Regions from separate parts of the Pelagibius sp. 7325 genome, predicted to be linked through region 1. Evidence: predicted binding sites of a transcription regulator. Region 1 holds the regulator's gene; each other region holds the start of a gene.
The links. Region 1 encodes PhoB, which activates phosphate uptake and scavenging genes when phosphate is short. Its sites were predicted from a motif close to TNTCATAAAACTGTCA; they were not measured.
Positions count from the first base shown of each region.

Region 1 (3,803 bases):
CCGCAAGTTCATGTCGGCGGCCCGCATCGCCGCGCGCAACAAACCGGTCATCGTCATCAAGGGCGGCCGCCATGCCGAGGGCGCCAAGGCCGCGGCCTCCCACACCGGTGCGCTGGCGGGCGCCGATGCGGTCTACGACGCGGTCTTCGCGCGCGCCGGCATGCTGCGCGTCTATTCGCTGGAGGAGCTGTTCGATGCGGCGGAGACGCTTTCCAACTACGCCACGGCCAACAGTACCGCGGCCGGCGGTGGCGACGAAGCCGGCGGCGCGCGCCTCGCCATCCTCACCAATGGCGGCGGGCTCGGCGTGCTGGCGACCGATGCGCTGATCGACGAGGGCGGCAAGCTGGCCGACCTGGCACCGCAGACCCTCGCTGCGCTGGACGCCAACCTGCCGAAGACCTGGAGCCGCGGCAACCCGGTCGACATCATCGGCGACGCACCGGGTTCGCGTTACAAGGCGGCGATGGAGGCGCTGTTGGGCGATCCCAACACGGATGCCGTGCTCGCCATGCACTGCCCCGTCGCCGTCGCCGATCCCGCGGAGGCGGCGCAGGCAGTGATCGGCGCCTTCCAGGAGAATGAAAAGAAGAGCCGCCATCGCCCGGTCTTCGCCGCCTGGGTCGGCGACTATGCGGTTGCCGGTGCGCGCCGGCTGATCGATCGCGCCGGCCTGCCGCAGTATCCGACGCCGGAGCAGGCGGTGCGCGCCTTCATGCACCTTGCCCGCTACCGCCATAACCAGTCGCTGCTGATGCGGGTGCCGCCCTCCGTGCCGGAAACGGCAGCGCCCGATACGGCGGCGGTGCGCAAGATCATCGCCGGTGCCCTGGCGGAAGACCGTGAGTGGCTCAACGAGGCGGAGGCCAAGCAGGCGCTTGCCGCCTACGGTATCCCCACCCTCTTGGCCGAGGTGGTGGCAGACCCCAGTGAGGCGGGTGCGGCGGCGGCACGCATCGGTGGGCCGGTGGCCCTCAAGATCCTGTCGCGCGACATCACTCACAAGAGCGACATCGGCGGCGTCATGCTGGACCTGGAAGGCGCCGAGGCGGTCGTCCGCGCGGCCGAAGCGATGCTGAAGCGCGTCAGCGAGGCGGCACCCGATGCGCGCCTACAGGGCTTCACCGTGCAGGCCATGTGCCGCCGTCCGCAGGCGGAAGAGCTGATTATCGGCGTCGTCAGCGATCCGCAATTCGGCCCGGTGATGCTGTTCGGCCAGGGCGGCACGGCGGTTGAGGTCATCAACGATAAGGCGCTCGCCCTGCCGCCGCTCGATCCGGTGCTGGCCGAAGCGATGATGCAGCAGACGCGGGTCTACAAGTTGCTGCAGGGTTACCGCGACCGGCCGCCTGCGGCGCTCAACGAAATCGCCAATGCGCTCATCCGCCTCTCGCAACTGGTCATCGACATTGCCGAGGTGAGCGAGGTCGACATCAATCCCCTGCTGGCGGACAGCGCGGGGGTCATCGCGCTGGATGCACGCATCCGGCTCGACGCCGTGCAGGCCGGCAAGTCCAGCGGCAGCGAACGCCTGGCGATCCGGCCCTATCCCAAGTCGCTGGAGCAGACCTTCACGCTGCCCGACGGCCAGAAAATCTTCGTGCGCCCGCTCCGGCCCGACGACGCGCCGGGGCTGCGCTCAGGGTTCAAGCGTCTTGATCCGGAAGACGTGCGCATGCGGTTCTTTTCCCACATGCGCGAGATGAGCCCGACCATGGCGGCGCGCCTTACCCAGCTGGACTACAACCGCGAAATGGCCCTGGCCGCCTTTCCTGCCGAGGGGACGGACCGCCGCGGCCTTGGCATCGTGCGCCTGGTTGCCGATCCGGATAACCAGCGCGCCGAATTCGCCATCACCATCCGTTCGGAGGACAAGGGCCGTGGCCTCGGCCGCGCCCTCATGGAGCGCATCATGGACTATGCCGTGCGGCGCGGCGTTGGCGAGATTTGGGGCGACGTACTGGCCGACAATCGGCGCATGCTGACCCTCTGCGACGAGCTGGGATTCGAGCGTGCCGGCGTCGAGGACGGCATCGTCCATGTCCGCCGGCCGCTGCGCGCAGCCGACGGCAGCGGCGCTTAATGGTGCTGCGTCAGGCCGCCGGGCGGTCCAGCGAGTAGCCCGCCGAGCGCACGGTGCGGATCAGGTCATCCTCGCCACCCTGGTTCAGCGCCTTGCGCAGGCGGCGGATATGCACGTCGACGGTGCGCGGCTCTACGTAGACGTCGCGGCCCCACACGGAATCCAGCAACTGCTCGCGGGTGAATACGCGCCCCGGATGCTGCATCAGGTGGCGCAGCAGGCGAAATTCCGTCGGCCCCAGGTGGATATCCTGGCCGCTACGGCGCACGCGGTGGGCCGCCAGGTCCATCGCCAGGTCTTCGAAAGTCAGCATCTCGCTGCTGAGCTCCGGCTTGCTCCGGCGCAACACCGCATTGATGCGTGCGATGAGCTCGGCAGGCGAGAACGGCTTCGTAATGTAATCGTCGCAGCCGCTGTCCAGCCCGCGCAGCTTGTCGGTCTCCTCGCCGCGTGCGGTCAGCATGATGATCGGCACGCGTTTGGTCTCGGCCTTGCTGCGCAGCTGGCGGCAGACCTCGATACCCGACATCAGCGGCAGCATCCAGTCGAGCAGAATGAGGTCCGGCACTTCCTCCGCCGCCGCCACCAGGGCTTCCTCGCCGTCGCCGGCGGTGTTGGCGCGAAAGCCGGCGCCTTCCAGATTGTAGCGCAACATCGTGACCAGGGCTTCCTGGTCCTCGACGATCAGAACTAGAGGTTTCACGCCCCTTTCCTCTCCCTATGCCTTACCACTCTAACTTAGCCCCTATTTCTTGCCGTTAACTTCCGGGTTGAGCACCTGGAAGCTCGACAGATCGCCCTTGGGCCGGCCGCCATGGATGCGCTTGCCGGTCGAAAGGTAGTGCGTCGTCTCTGCAATGTTGGTCGCATGGTCGCCGATGCGCTCGATGTTCTTGGCGATGAACAGCAGGTGCGTGCAAGGCGTAATGTGTCGCGGGTCCTCCATCATGTAGGTCAGGAGTTCGCGGAACAGCGCCGTGTACATCTCGTCGACTTCCTCGTCGCGGTGCCACACGTCTATGGCGCGGTTCGGGTCGTGATTGGCATAAGCGTCCAGCACGTCCTTGATGATTGCCTGCACCAGCTTGGCCATGCGCGGGATGGAGCGCGCGGCTTCGTGCGGTGTCAGCTGGTTCAGGGCGATGGTGCGCTTGGCGACGTTCTTGGCATAGTCGCCGATGCGCTCCAGATCGCTGGAGATCTTCAGTGCGGAGATGACTTCGCGCAGGTCGTTGGCCATGGGCTGGCGCAGCGCCAGGGTGCGGACCGCGTTTTCATCCAGCTCCAGATCCATCTGGTCGATGGCCTCGTCGCCGGCGACGATCTTTTGGGCCAGATCGGTATCGCGGCGCACCAGCGCCTCGATGGCTCCTGCCAGTTGCGCTTCGGCGACACCGCCCATGCGCAGAACCACGGCGTTCAGCCGTTGCAGTTCCTCGTCGAAGGATTTGACGATATGTTCGCTGTTCATGCCTGTTCGTCCTTAGGGCGTTCCTGGTACCTGTCTTGCCGCGCGGGTTCCGTACTCAGCCGAAGCGGCCGGTGATGTATCCCTGGGTGCGCTCGTCGGTCGGGGTGGTGAAGATCTGCTCCGTCTCGCCCCACTCGACCAGATGACCGAGGTGGAAGAAGGCCGTCCGCTGAGATACGCGGGCGGCCTGCTGCATCGAGTGGGTGACGATGACGATGGTGAAGTTCTGCCGCAGCTCGTCGATCAGCT
Region 1 is NZ_JBBKAH010000002.1:946,291-950,093, forward strand. Features, by position in the region: gene WDC82_RS06470 (bifunctional acetate--CoA ligase family protein/GNAT family N-acetyltransferase) at 1-2,083, shown strand, start outside; gene phoB (phosphate regulon transcriptional regulator PhoB) at 2,094-2,786, opposite strand; gene phoU (phosphate signaling complex protein PhoU) at 2,829-3,554, opposite strand; gene pstB (phosphate ABC transporter ATP-binding protein PstB) at 3,610-3,803, opposite strand, start outside.

Region 2 (3,803 bases), on a different contig from region 1:
GGCGCGCTTGACGCCGTCGAAGACCACCAGGCGAATGGAGTTGGACCCGATATCGACCACGGCGACGCGCTCATCTCTGGCGCTGCCCTTGGACGGGGACGCGACCGCTGCCGGCTGCCGGGCTGCCATGCTCACGTCAGGATTTTTTCAGGACCAGCCTCGGCGCTTTCTTCGCCTTCTTCAGGGCGGAGCCGCGGCCGGACAGGCTGGGATTCGTCATGAAGTAGGTGTGCGCGCTGAACGACTTTGCCGTGGAGCGCACGCGCCGGAAGGTCCCCTCGGGCTCGAGAATCCAGCTCTGCGCTTCATCGTTGAGATTGGCGATCATGATCTGGTCGAGGACCTGCTGGTGAACCGTTGCGTTCTCGATGGGAACCAGGGTCTCGATGCGGCGGTCCAGATTGCGGGGCATCCAGTCCGCCGAGGAAATGAAGACCTTGGCGTCCCGGGACGGTAGCGGCTTGCCGTTGCCGAAGCAAACGATTCGGCTGTGCTCCAGGAAGCGCCCGACGATGCTCTTTACCCGGATGTTGTCGGACAGGCCCGGCACCCCCGGCCGCAAGCAGCAGATGCCGCGGATCACCAGGTCTATGGCAACGCCGGCCTGCGAGGCCCGGTAGAGGGCGTCGATGATTTCAGGGTCGACCACGGAGTTCAGCTTGGCCCAGATGCTGGCCGGCTGGCCGGCCTTTGCGTGAGCGATCTCGCCCTCGATGAGCGTGAGCAGCTTCTGGCGCAGGGTGAGCGGGGCGAAGGCGATCTTTTCCATCGCCTTGGGCGTCGCGTAGCCGGTCATGTAGTTGAACAACCGCGTGGCGTCGCGCGCCAGTACCGGGTCGCAGGAGAAGAAGGAAACGTCGGTATAGATCCGCGCCGTGACCGGATGGTAGTTGCCGGTACCGAAGTGGACGTAGGTGCGGATCGCCTCGCCCTCGCGGCGGGCCACCAGCGAAATCTTGGCGTGGGTCTTCAGCTCCAGGAAGCCGTAGATCACCTGCACGCCGGCGCGCTCCAGATTGCGCGCCCAGCGGATGTTGCGTTCCTCGTCGAAGCGCGCCTTCAACTCAACCAGCGCGGTCACCGACTTGCCGGCCTCCGCCGCTTCGCCCAGCGCCTTCACGATCGGCGAGTCCTCGGAGGTGCGGTAAAGCGTCTGCTTGATGGCGACGACGGCGGGGTCGTTCGCCGCCTGGCGCAGGAACTGCACGACCACGTCGAAGCTCTCGTAGGGATGGTGGACGACGAAGTCCTTGGCGCGGATCGCCGCAAAGCTGTCGCCCCCCAGATCGCGGATGCGTTCCGGAAAGCGCGGATTGTAAGGCGCAAACACCAGATCCGGGCGATCGTCGACGATCAGTTCGTTGGTATCCGAAAGTCCCAGCATGCCGTCCAGCGAGAACACGTTCTCCGCGTCGACCTGCAGCTCGCGCACCACGAACTCAAGCAGCGCTGACGGCATGTCGGCATCGACCGTCAGGCGGATCACCGACCCGCGCCGCCGGCGCTTCAAGGCGCTCTCGAACACGCGCACCAGGTCTTCGGCCTCTTCCTCCACTTCCAGGTCGCTGTCGCGCAGCACACGGAAAAAGCCGCTCGCCTGCACCTCGAAGCCGGGGAACATCTCGTCGAAATAGAGCCGCAGCATCTCCTCAAGTCGGATGAAGCGCGCCGCATCGCCCGGCAGCTTGATGAAGCGCTGCACCATGGCCGGGATCGGGATCAGGGCGTTGATCTGCCCCTTGTCGTCGCCGCGCAGCAGCTCGACGACGATCGACAAGCCGCGGTTGGGAATGAAGGGAAAAGGGTGCGCCGGGTCGATGGCGATGGGCGTCAGCACGGGATAGAGCTGCGCCGTGAAGTACTCGTCGAGGAACCTGCGCTCGCGCGTCGTCAGTTCATGGGCGCTGACCACCGCCAGGCCGGCCCCGCGCAGCTCGCCGATCAGGTCCAGCCACTTTTCCTGCTGCCAGCGCATCAGCTTGGCGACCCGCTCGTTGATCGCCGTGAGCTGCTGGGCGGGGGTCAAGCCTTCCGGCGAGGGCGTCTTCACCCCGGCGCGCACCTGCCCGCGCAGGCCGGCGACGCGGACCATGAAGAACTCATCCAGGTTGCTGGCGGAGATGGACAGGAAGCGCAGCCGTTCCAGCAGCGGATGGTTGACGTTGTAAGCCTCCTCCAGGACCCGCTCGTTGAAGCCGAGCCAGGAGATCTCCCGGTTGATGAAGCGCTCTGGCGAATTCAAGTCGATCGCGGCGACTTGGGCGCCGACCGGCAGGTCGGATTCCTGCCCCAGCGGCTCTACTTCCAGCGCGACGATCTCACTCTCTTCCAACGCGAACTCTCCCGGGCACGGCGAATCGAACAGGACGGGGGCTGCCCCACTCCCATTCATAACACGGTCATCTATACCAAATTATTGCAGAATATGGACCCGCGCGGGCCGAGCGGCAAGATCGGCGCCCCGCCCGGGGCTCCCTAAGCCCAAAAGCATAGAAAAGTTGATATACGTCAAAGCCGCCCTCCGGGCGCTCGGCTAAACGGAGAGCGGCCCGTGGGTGATCCCTACCCAGCCCCATGAGCCGGGGCCCCCTGCCCGGTCCTCGTGGCCGGCGGGGGGCCCTTATTGCGTCACGGGGCCTTGCCGACCTGCCCGAACGACCCCCTCGGACGGCCAGCGTTCTAGGAGACGATCTGCCAGCTGCCATCCGGCTGCCGGCAGGCCACGCCGTAGCCTTGCTCCATGCGGTTGCCGACCGTGATGTCGTGCTGGAACTCCCGGCAATAGCGCCCGCCATCGTCGATGCCGTCGCGGGTCGCGGTGACGCTGCCGGAGGCACCGCTGTCGTTCCAACGGATCGTCTCGCCCAGTGGCGCCGAGACCGCACGGTTCTGCGCCCAGCCGTAGTTGTCCCGCTGGCTGTCGTTCAGCAGATCGACGATCTGCAGGGCGAGAATCGCATAGAGCAGGTCGTTGTCGCCGCGGCGCTTGTGAACATAGACCTTCTTGTGATGGTGGTGGCGCGGCAGCGGCCGGTAGTGATAGTAGCGCACTACGGGATAGGCGTAGACCGGCCCCGCGGCCCGGTGTCCATGGTATCCGTGCTGCCACGCGACAGCCGGCCGGCCATAGCCGCCGCGCTTCTCCTCATGCCTGTCACGGTGCCTGTGATGCTTGCCGTGCCCGTTCCCCTGGCTCTGGCCGTGGCCATAGCGGTACTCGTCGGCAACAGCAGGATTTGCAGCGGGGACCGCAGTCGCGATCAGCGCGGCGCAAAGCGCCGATATAAGACGCACCGACATCTCTCTGTTCCTTCCATAGCGGCTTGCTTCGCCGGGTTATGGCCCAATCTATGGTTGGTTCTACGCAAAGGGGCGCCGAAGACATCCCCGGCGCCCCAAAATTGCCTCATTGCGCAATCGGCTGGCTAGAGCGTGCCCGGAAAGGCACCGCCGTCGAGCAGCAGGTTCTGCCCGGTGATGAAACCGGCGTGTACCCCGCAGAGAAAGGCGCAGGCTTCGCCGAACTCGACCGGATCGCCGAAGCGTCCCGCGGGATTGCCGGCGGCGCGCTCCTTGGTCACCTCCTCCAGGCTGCGGCCCGACTTGTCGGCAGCGGCCTGCAGGGTCTGGCGCAGCCGGTCGGTGTCGAATGGCCCCGGCAGCAGGTTGTTGATGGTCACGTTGTTGATGACCGTCTTGCGCGCCAGACCGGCGACGAAACCGGTCAGCCCCGCGCGCGCGCCGTTGGAAAGACCGAGGATATCGATCGGCGCCTTCACCGCACCGGAAGTGATGTTCACGAT
Region 2 is NZ_JBBKAH010000004.1:233,695-237,497, reverse strand. Features, by position in the region: gene ppx (exopolyphosphatase) at 1-129, opposite strand, end outside; gene WDC82_RS14095 (RNA degradosome polyphosphate kinase) at 137-2,308, opposite strand; gene WDC82_RS14090 (hypothetical protein) at 2,680-3,300, opposite strand; gene WDC82_RS14085 (SDR family oxidoreductase) at 3,426-3,803, opposite strand, start outside.
Region 2: a site for PhoB is predicted at 2,387-2,402, ahead of WDC82_RS14095 (RNA degradosome polyphosphate kinase). Genes of this name have one in related genera too.

Region 3 (3,803 bases), on a different contig from region 1:
CTACCTCCCAAGAGGTAGGAACGCGGGGCATAAGCGGCTTCTGTCTGAAGCTACGCAGGCGGGCTGCGATGGGTTTCAGGCGGTGCGGGAAAAAATCGGCGGGAGAAAGTGACCGGCTCAGGCCTCGGCGGGGGCCTTCAGGGCCTCGAGGAAGCGGGCGACGGCGCTCTCGAGCGAGGCATCGTTCATCACCGTGACGACGCCGGGGCCGCTCGGCTGGTCGGCGGCGCGGGCGAGGCGGGCCTCGACGTCGGCGGCGTCCTCGCGGCCCCGGGCGGCAAGGCGCCTGGCCAGCACCGCCGGCGGGGCGGTGACCACCACCACGGTGGTGGCCGCATGCTTTGCGCGCGCCGCGGCAATCACCGCGCGCGAGACGTTGGCGATCACCGTGCGCCCTGCGGCGAGCTCATCGGCGATGGAGCCGGGCAGGGCATAGCGCAGGCCGTGCGCATCCCAGTCGAGGAAGAAGGCGCCGGCGGCACGCTGGCGCTCGAACTCGGCCTCGGAGAGGGTGGCGTGGTCCTCGCTGCCGGGATCGCTGGGGCGGGTGATGATGCGGCGGGGAAAGACGAAGCGCGGATGGCCGGCCAGCGCCGTCCGGGCGCCCTCGATCAGGCTGTCCTTGCCGGCGCCCGAGGGGCCGACCACCAGGATCAGACGGCCTGTCTTCGCCTGTTTCGCCGCTTCGCTCATCTCAGGCGTCCGGCTCAGCCTTGGCCGCTGCGCTGGGCGCGTTGCAGCACCGGGCGGAAATCCTCCAGGCTGGGCGTCACCATCTCCGGATCCTTGGCCAGCTCGTCCCAGCGGCGCAGGGCCACGGCCTCCTCGGCGTAGGGGCGGGCGAGGAAGGCCTCGGCCTGGGCGGCGGTGAAGGGGCCGCCCTGCACTGCGAGACTGCGCACCGACTCTTCCGAGAGGCGTCCGAAGTAGCCGTCCTCGGCCTGGCAGAGGTAGCGCTTGGCGGCGACGTGCTGGGCGATCGGCGCGGTCACCGCCGGGCCGAACCAGCGCGCGAGGTAGCCGGCCCCGACGGTCTCGTGCGCCGCGTCGATGCCGCGCAGCGTGGCGCCTTCATCCTTGGGGTTCACCAGATGGCCGATGTCGTGCAGCAGGGCCGCCGCCACCAGGTCGTCGCTGGCGCCGTTCTGCTGGGCGAAGGTGGCGCACTGCAGGGCGTGGGTCAGCTGAGTGACCTCCTCGCCGCCGTAGCGGTCCGAGCCCAGCTCGGCCAGCAGGCCCAGGATGTGGTCGATGGGATCGGCGATCTGTGCGCGCTCGGTGGCCGTGGTCATGAGAGAATCTGTCCTGCTGCTTGGCCGCTTGCCGACGCCGTCTGCGCCGCCCCCAGGCGGAAGCGCTCGGCGAGCCGGAACGGCTGGTCTCTTGTCGCCTGACTATAAAGGCAGATCTCGCCGACCGGAACGGCTTCGCTGAGCGCCGGGCGGAAGAGGGCGGCGAGCTGGGTCTGCAGGCGCTCGCGCCGCTCGATCTCGAAAGCAGGGGGGACCAGCGACCCGGTCAGCGTCATGTGGAAGCGGAACTCCTCCAGCACGTAGGGATAGCCCCATGCGCGCAGCAGCGCTTCCTGGCGCGCGCTGAGCCCCTTATCCAGGCGACGCTGGAGGTCGCGCTCGGCCAGCGGCGCGCGCAAGCCGTCGAGGTCCCGCACCGCCGCGTCGGCCAGGGCCTGCATTTCCGCTGAAGGGGCGGAGAGGGTGAGGGCGATGAACGGCCCGATGGCCGAGACCTTCAGGGCGGGCGCGAGGAAGGCGCGCCGGCCGGCGGCGAAGTCAGCGAGGGCGTCGCGCAGCTGGCCTGGCGAACGGCCGGGCGCCAAGTGAAAGGGCGCCTTCAGCGTCGCATGGAAGCCGTAGTGGCGCGGGCTCTCGGTCGCCGCGGCGATTTCCGCCGCCGTCCAGCCGTCGAGCGGCGGCGGTTCCAGCAGCGTCCCGGTCTCGCAGTCGCGGCCAAGCCACTGCTGGGCGAGGCGCCAGAGTCCGCCGGCGGCCGGCGGGGCGTAGTAGACGGCATAGCGCGCTTCGGGATGGTCGGTCACGGCCGGCTCGGGACTCTCGCTGTTCGAACGTTCCGCAGTCTTTTAGCCAGCGGCACGCCCGCCGTACAGACCGCAAGCGGCGACGGTTTTGTGACGCCACGGTGGCATGGCCGCGCCGCCACCGGAGTCGTCGCCGCTAAGGCGTTCCGGACACGCGCTTAACGAGGAAATTTAACCAAGAACAGCACCAGTATGTACTTTCGATGACACTGTCGTGACGCTGCCATTATATTAGCGGCAACTTTTCCACGCGTCCTTGTACTGCAACAACATGTTGCTATAAGCCGCAGAAAGATCGCTTCTTTTTGCGGTCTACTCGACATCTGCGGAGTCGATTCATGGACAGCCTGGCCTCTCATTCGCGCCCCGCGCGCTATCGCACGATCTTCATCTCCGACATCCATCTCGGGACGCGGGGCTGCAAGGCGGACTACCTGCTGGACTTCATCAAGCACACCGACTGCGAGACGCTGTACCTGGTCGGCGACATCGTCGACGGCTGGCGCCTGAAGCGCACCTGGTACTGGCCGCAGGCGCACAACGACGTGGTGCAGAAGCTGCTGCGCAAGGTGCGCAAGGGCATGCGCCTCGTCTACGTGCCCGGCAATCACGACGAGTTCCTGCGCGACTATCTCGGCAGCCACTTCGGCGGCGTCGAGGTGACCCGGCAGGCGATCCACGAGACCGCCGACGGCAAGCGCCTGCTGGTGATCCACGGCGACGAGTTCGACGGCGTGGTGAAGTATGCGCGCTGGCTGGCGCTGCTCGGCGACTGGGCCTACGTCACCATGCTGCACGTGAATACCTGGTTCAACTACCTGCGCCGCAAGCTGGGCTTCGGCTACTGGTCGCTGTCGGCCTACCTCAAGCACCGGGTGAAGAACGCCGTGCAGTTCATCAGCAACTTCGAGCAGGCGGTGGTCGACGAGGCCAAGCGCCACGGCGTCGACGGCGTCGTTTGCGGCCACATCCACCTGGCCGAGATGCGCCTGATCGACGGCATCCTCTACATCAACGACGGCGACTGGGTGGAGAGCTGCACCGCCCTGGTCGAGCACATGGACGGCCGGCTGGAGATCCTGCCCTGGGCGGAGCTGAGGGCCTTTCCCATGCTGCAACCCGTCTCGGCCGCCGCCTGAGAGGCCACCCAAGAGAATGAAAATCCTGCTGGCGAGCGACGCCTGGTACCCGCAGATCAACGGCGTGGTACGCACCCTCAACCGCGTGCGCGAAGAACTCGCGCCGCAAGGGCACGTCTTCGAGGTGATCTGCCCGGAGCAGTTCCGCACCTTTCCCTGTCCTTCGTATCCCGAGATCCCGCTGGCGATCCTGCCGGGCCTCGGCATGGCCAGGCGCATCGAGGCGGTCGGGGCCGATGCCATCCACATCGCCACCGAAGGGCCGATCGGCCTGGCCGTCAGGAACTACTGCGTGAAGCGCGGGCTGCCCTTCACCACCTCCTACCACACGCGCTTTCCCGAGTACCTCAGCGCCCGTCTGCCCGTTTCCGTCGAGTGGGGCTACCGTTTCATGCGCTGGTTCCACAAGCCCTCCCAGGCCATCATGGTCGCGACCCAGTCGATGAAGCGCGAACTGGAAGCCCACGGCTTCCACAACCTGGTCGACTGGACCCGCGGAGTCGACACCACGCTGTTCCGGCCCGAGGCGCCCCAGGCGCTGGACGGCCTCGACCTGCCGCGGCCGATCCACCTCTACGTCGGGCGGGTCGCGGTGGAAAAGAACATCA
Region 3 is NZ_JBBKAH010000012.1:174,054-177,856, forward strand. Features, by position in the region: gene phnN (phosphonate metabolism protein/1,5-bisphosphokinase (PRPP-forming) PhnN) at 118-693, opposite strand; gene WDC82_RS22380 (phosphonate degradation HD-domain oxygenase) at 708-1,292, opposite strand; gene WDC82_RS22385 (DUF1045 domain-containing protein) at 1,289-2,056, opposite strand; gene WDC82_RS22390 (UDP-2,3-diacylglucosamine diphosphatase) at 2,395-3,195, shown strand; gene WDC82_RS22395 (glycosyltransferase family 1 protein) at 3,212-3,803, shown strand, end outside.
Region 3: a site for PhoB is predicted at 2,137-2,152, ahead of WDC82_RS22385 (DUF1045 domain-containing protein). Genes of this name have one in related genera too.

Region 4 (3,803 bases), on a different contig from region 1:
TGCGCAGGCCGGCGCCGGCAAAGGCGGCGGCGAGGTGGGTGGCGACGGTGGTCTTGCCGCAACCGCCTTTGGTGTTGGCGACGAGGACGGTGATCATGGGCGCTCTTTCGGGCTTACTTGTTCCAGTACGGCGCGGTCGCGGCGAAGGACTTCCAGGTATCGCGCATCTCCGGTTCGAAGTCGAGCAGGGCGCGGGCGTACCAGCCGATGACCTTGCCGACGGCGCGCTCCAGCTGGCGCGCGCCACTGCCGGGCGGCGAGGCCTCGGTGAGGTCCACCAGCAGATGCTCGGTCACCGCCACGTCGTTCAGATGGCCGAGACTTTCCTGCAGGTCGCGTAGAGCGGCGAGATAGGCCTTCTCGCGCTTGGCGGGATAGAGGCCGCGGAAGAATTCTGTGGTGTAGCGCAGCTTCTTCACCGCGATGCGCAGTTCGTGCCGCGCCGCGGTCGGCAGGCTTTTGAAGCCTTTGCCGCGCTTCATCACCTGGCGGTGCCGCTTGGCCAGCAGGGTGTCGGCAAGGGTGATGAACGGCTGGCCGAGTGCGGCTTCCTGAGCGGCGGTCAACCCGGCGCCGTGCCAGGCGCGGTCTTCCAGCCAGCCGCCGAGGCGCAGCAGGAAGCGGGTGTAGCGCGGCGTCGACAGGGCCTCGCGGAGCTCCTGGTAGGCGCGGGACTGGCGCTCGCGCGCGGCAGTGCGCAGGGCGGCGAGGTCGGGGTCTTCCGGGCGGTCCGCTTCCAGCGGTGCCAGCAGGTCCGACTGGAAGACGTCCCAGTCGCGGGCCGGGCCGAGCGCGTTCAGCGTCCACTTGGCCTCGGTCTTCAGCCAGTCGAGCTGGCTTTCCGGCAGAAGTTCGCCGAACACCGACAGGGCGGAGCGGAAGCGCCTGAGGCCGACACGCATCTGGTGGACGCCTTCGGGGTCGCTGCCGTCGAGCGCGGCGGCCTCGTTGGCGCTCCAGTGTCTGAGGCAGTTTTCCAGCACGGCGGCGAGCGCTTCGTCGACGCGCATCGTCGCCGTCAGGTCCAGCGGCTCGGCGCGCACCCCGGCCGGCCGCCGTCCGGTGGCGAGCGCATAGCCGCGCGCCGACTTGCTGCGCGTCTCGATCTGTGTCGGGGCGATGTCCTGCAGCGCCAGCGCCAGATCGAAGAGGGCGCCGGCCGGCCCCTCGACCAGTTCCAGCTCGATCTCGGCGAGCGTTTCGCGGGCACCCGCCGCCTCGATCTCGCCGCGGTCGAAGGCCGCCTCGATGACCTTCATGCGGCCGAGGGAGTCGGTGCCGTTCAACTCCACCACCTCGCGGTGCACCCGGGTGGTGAACACGGGCCGCAGTTCGCCGGGCAGCAGCAGGCCAAGAGCGGCCCGGATCGCCGGATCGTCGACGATCTCCGGCTGCGGCTCCAGCGAGGGAACCTCGCCCTCCCATTCGCTGCGGCTCAGCACCGCCGAGGCGGCGCTGTCGCCGGTCTTCACGGTCTGGATGAAGCGGGCGCCGTCGCGGCGGATGCGAAAGGCGAGGCCGCGCTTGCGCAGGCGCAGATCGGCGGTGTCGTAGTAGACGTTCTCGAGGTCTTTGACCTTCGGCTTGGTGCCGTCCGGGCCGCCGAGGGGCGGGGCCTGCCACAGGCGCAGCAATACCTCGGGGTCCCCCCGCAGTTTCAATTCGGTCTCGACCGGAGCCGGCGACCCGGGTTTCGTCTCGCTGACCATGCGCGCAACGTCTCGCTCTCGCCAATCGGTTTCGGCCGTGCCGGCACCGATCTGCCGCCGTGGGGGCGTCCGCGACACCAGTCTCATGTCGCGCAATCCTATCCTACCGCCTGACAGGCCCCTGTAATTGACCTGTCGCAGAGCCTAAGATCGCGCCCCACCGATACATTCATTTTCGTTCAGATAGATTTGCGTCCCAGCTCCCTGCTCGGCAAGCGGCGAAGTATGACAGTTTTATTACGACCTGTGGGCTGTCTACGCCGGCGAGGATGAAACCGTAGATTGAGGAAAGAGATGCCGGAACTGCTGCTGCTGCGGCATGCCAAGTCGGATTGGACCAAGCCGGATCGGAAAGACCGCAGCCTGGACGACTTCGACCGGCCGCTGGCGCCGCGCGGCCGCAAGGCGGCGCCGCTGATGGGCCGCTATCTTAGCGAACACGGCCTGCAGCCGGACCTGGTGTTGTGCTCATCGGCCCGGCGGGCGCGGGAGACAGGGGACTTGGTCTTGACAGCGCTAGCATCGGCGCCTGAAATCGGTTATTTGAAGACACTCTATCTGGCGCCGCCGAGCCGACTGCTCGCGGTGCTCCGCCGCCAGAGCCCGGATTGCGGCCGCATCCTGCTGATCGGCCACAATCCCGGCCTGCACCATCTGGCTCTCGCGCTGGCCCGCGATCCGGCGGGGCGACTGGCGGGAACAGCGGCGCAGACGCTGGCGGAGAAGTTTCCGACCGCCGCGCTGGCGCGCTTTCAGGTGCCGGCCTGGCCGGTTCTGGGGGAGCAGCCGGCGACGCTGACGGAGTTCGTCAGGCCCCGGGATCTCGCCGGGGCCGAAGACTAGAGAGTGCGAGAGAGAAGGGGCGGAGCGGGGAGCGCGGACCCCGCAAAACCGTCGCCCGTCCGGCACGCGAGCCGTGCGGGATGCGATAACCAGGAGGATGATGCCCGTGAAGATTGCCAAGATGGACCGGCGCCTGCGCAGCCAAAGCTGGTTCGACGACCGGGAGAATCCCGGTATGACGGCGCTCTATCTGGAGCGCTATCTCAACTATGGCCTGACCAAGGAGGAACTGACCTCCGGCAAGCCGATCATCGGTATCGCCCAGACCGGCAGCGACCTGTCGCCCTGCAACCGCATCCACCTGGATCTTGCCCGCCGCATGCGTGACGGCATCCGCGACGCCGGCGGCATCGCTTTCGAGTTTCCGGTGCACCCGATCCAGGAGACCGGGCGCCGGCCGACCGCCGCGCTGGACCGCAACCTTGCGTATCTCGGCCTGGTCGAGATCCTGCACGGCTATCCCATCGACGGCGTCATCCTCACCACCGGCTGCGACAAGACCACGCCGGCCTGCCTGATGGCGGCGGCGACGGTCGACATGCCGGCCATCGCGATGAACGGCGGCCCGATGCTGGACGGCCATTGGAACGGCAAGCTGGTCGGTTCCGGCACCGTGGTGTGGGAAGCACGCCGCCTGCACGCCGCCGGCGAGATCGACTACGACGAATTCATCGGCATGGTCGCGGCTTCCGCTCCCAGCCCCGGTCACTGCAACACCATGGGCACGGCGTCGTCGATGAACTCGCTGGCCGAGGCGCTGGGCATGATGCTGCCGGGCGCCGCCGCCATCCCGGCGCCCTACCGCGAGCGCGGCCAGATGGCATACGAGACCGGCCGGCGCATCGTCGACATGGTGTGGGAGGAACTCACCCCGTCCAAGATCATGACGCGGGCCGCCTTCGAGAACGCGATCGTGGTGAACTCCGCCATCGGCGGCTCGACCAACTGTCCGGTCCACATCAACGCCATCGCGCGCCACATGGACGTCGAGCTCTCGATCGAGGACTGGCAGACCTTCGGCCACGACATTCCGCTGCTGGTCAATTGCCAGCCCGCGGGCAAGTACCTCGGCGAGGGCTACCACCGTGCCGGCGGCCTGCCGGCGGTGATGGGCGAACTGATCCGCGCCGGCAAGATCAACACCGACGCCATGACCGTCGCCGGCAAGACCATGGGCGCGCTGCACAGCGAGACCGTGGCGAGCGACCGCGACGTCATTCGCGCCTATGACAATCCGCTGATGGAGGAGGC
Region 4 is NZ_JBBKAH010000003.1:234,204-238,006, reverse strand. Features, by position in the region: gene WDC82_RS10235 (AAA family ATPase) at 1-97, opposite strand, end outside; gene WDC82_RS10230 (CYTH and CHAD domain-containing protein) at 114-1,709, opposite strand; gene WDC82_RS10225 (histidine phosphatase family protein) at 2,004-2,552, shown strand; gene WDC82_RS10220 (IlvD/Edd family dehydratase) at 2,653-3,803, shown strand, end outside.
Region 4: a site for PhoB is predicted at 1,936-1,951, ahead of WDC82_RS10230 (CYTH and CHAD domain-containing protein). Genes of this name have one in related genera too.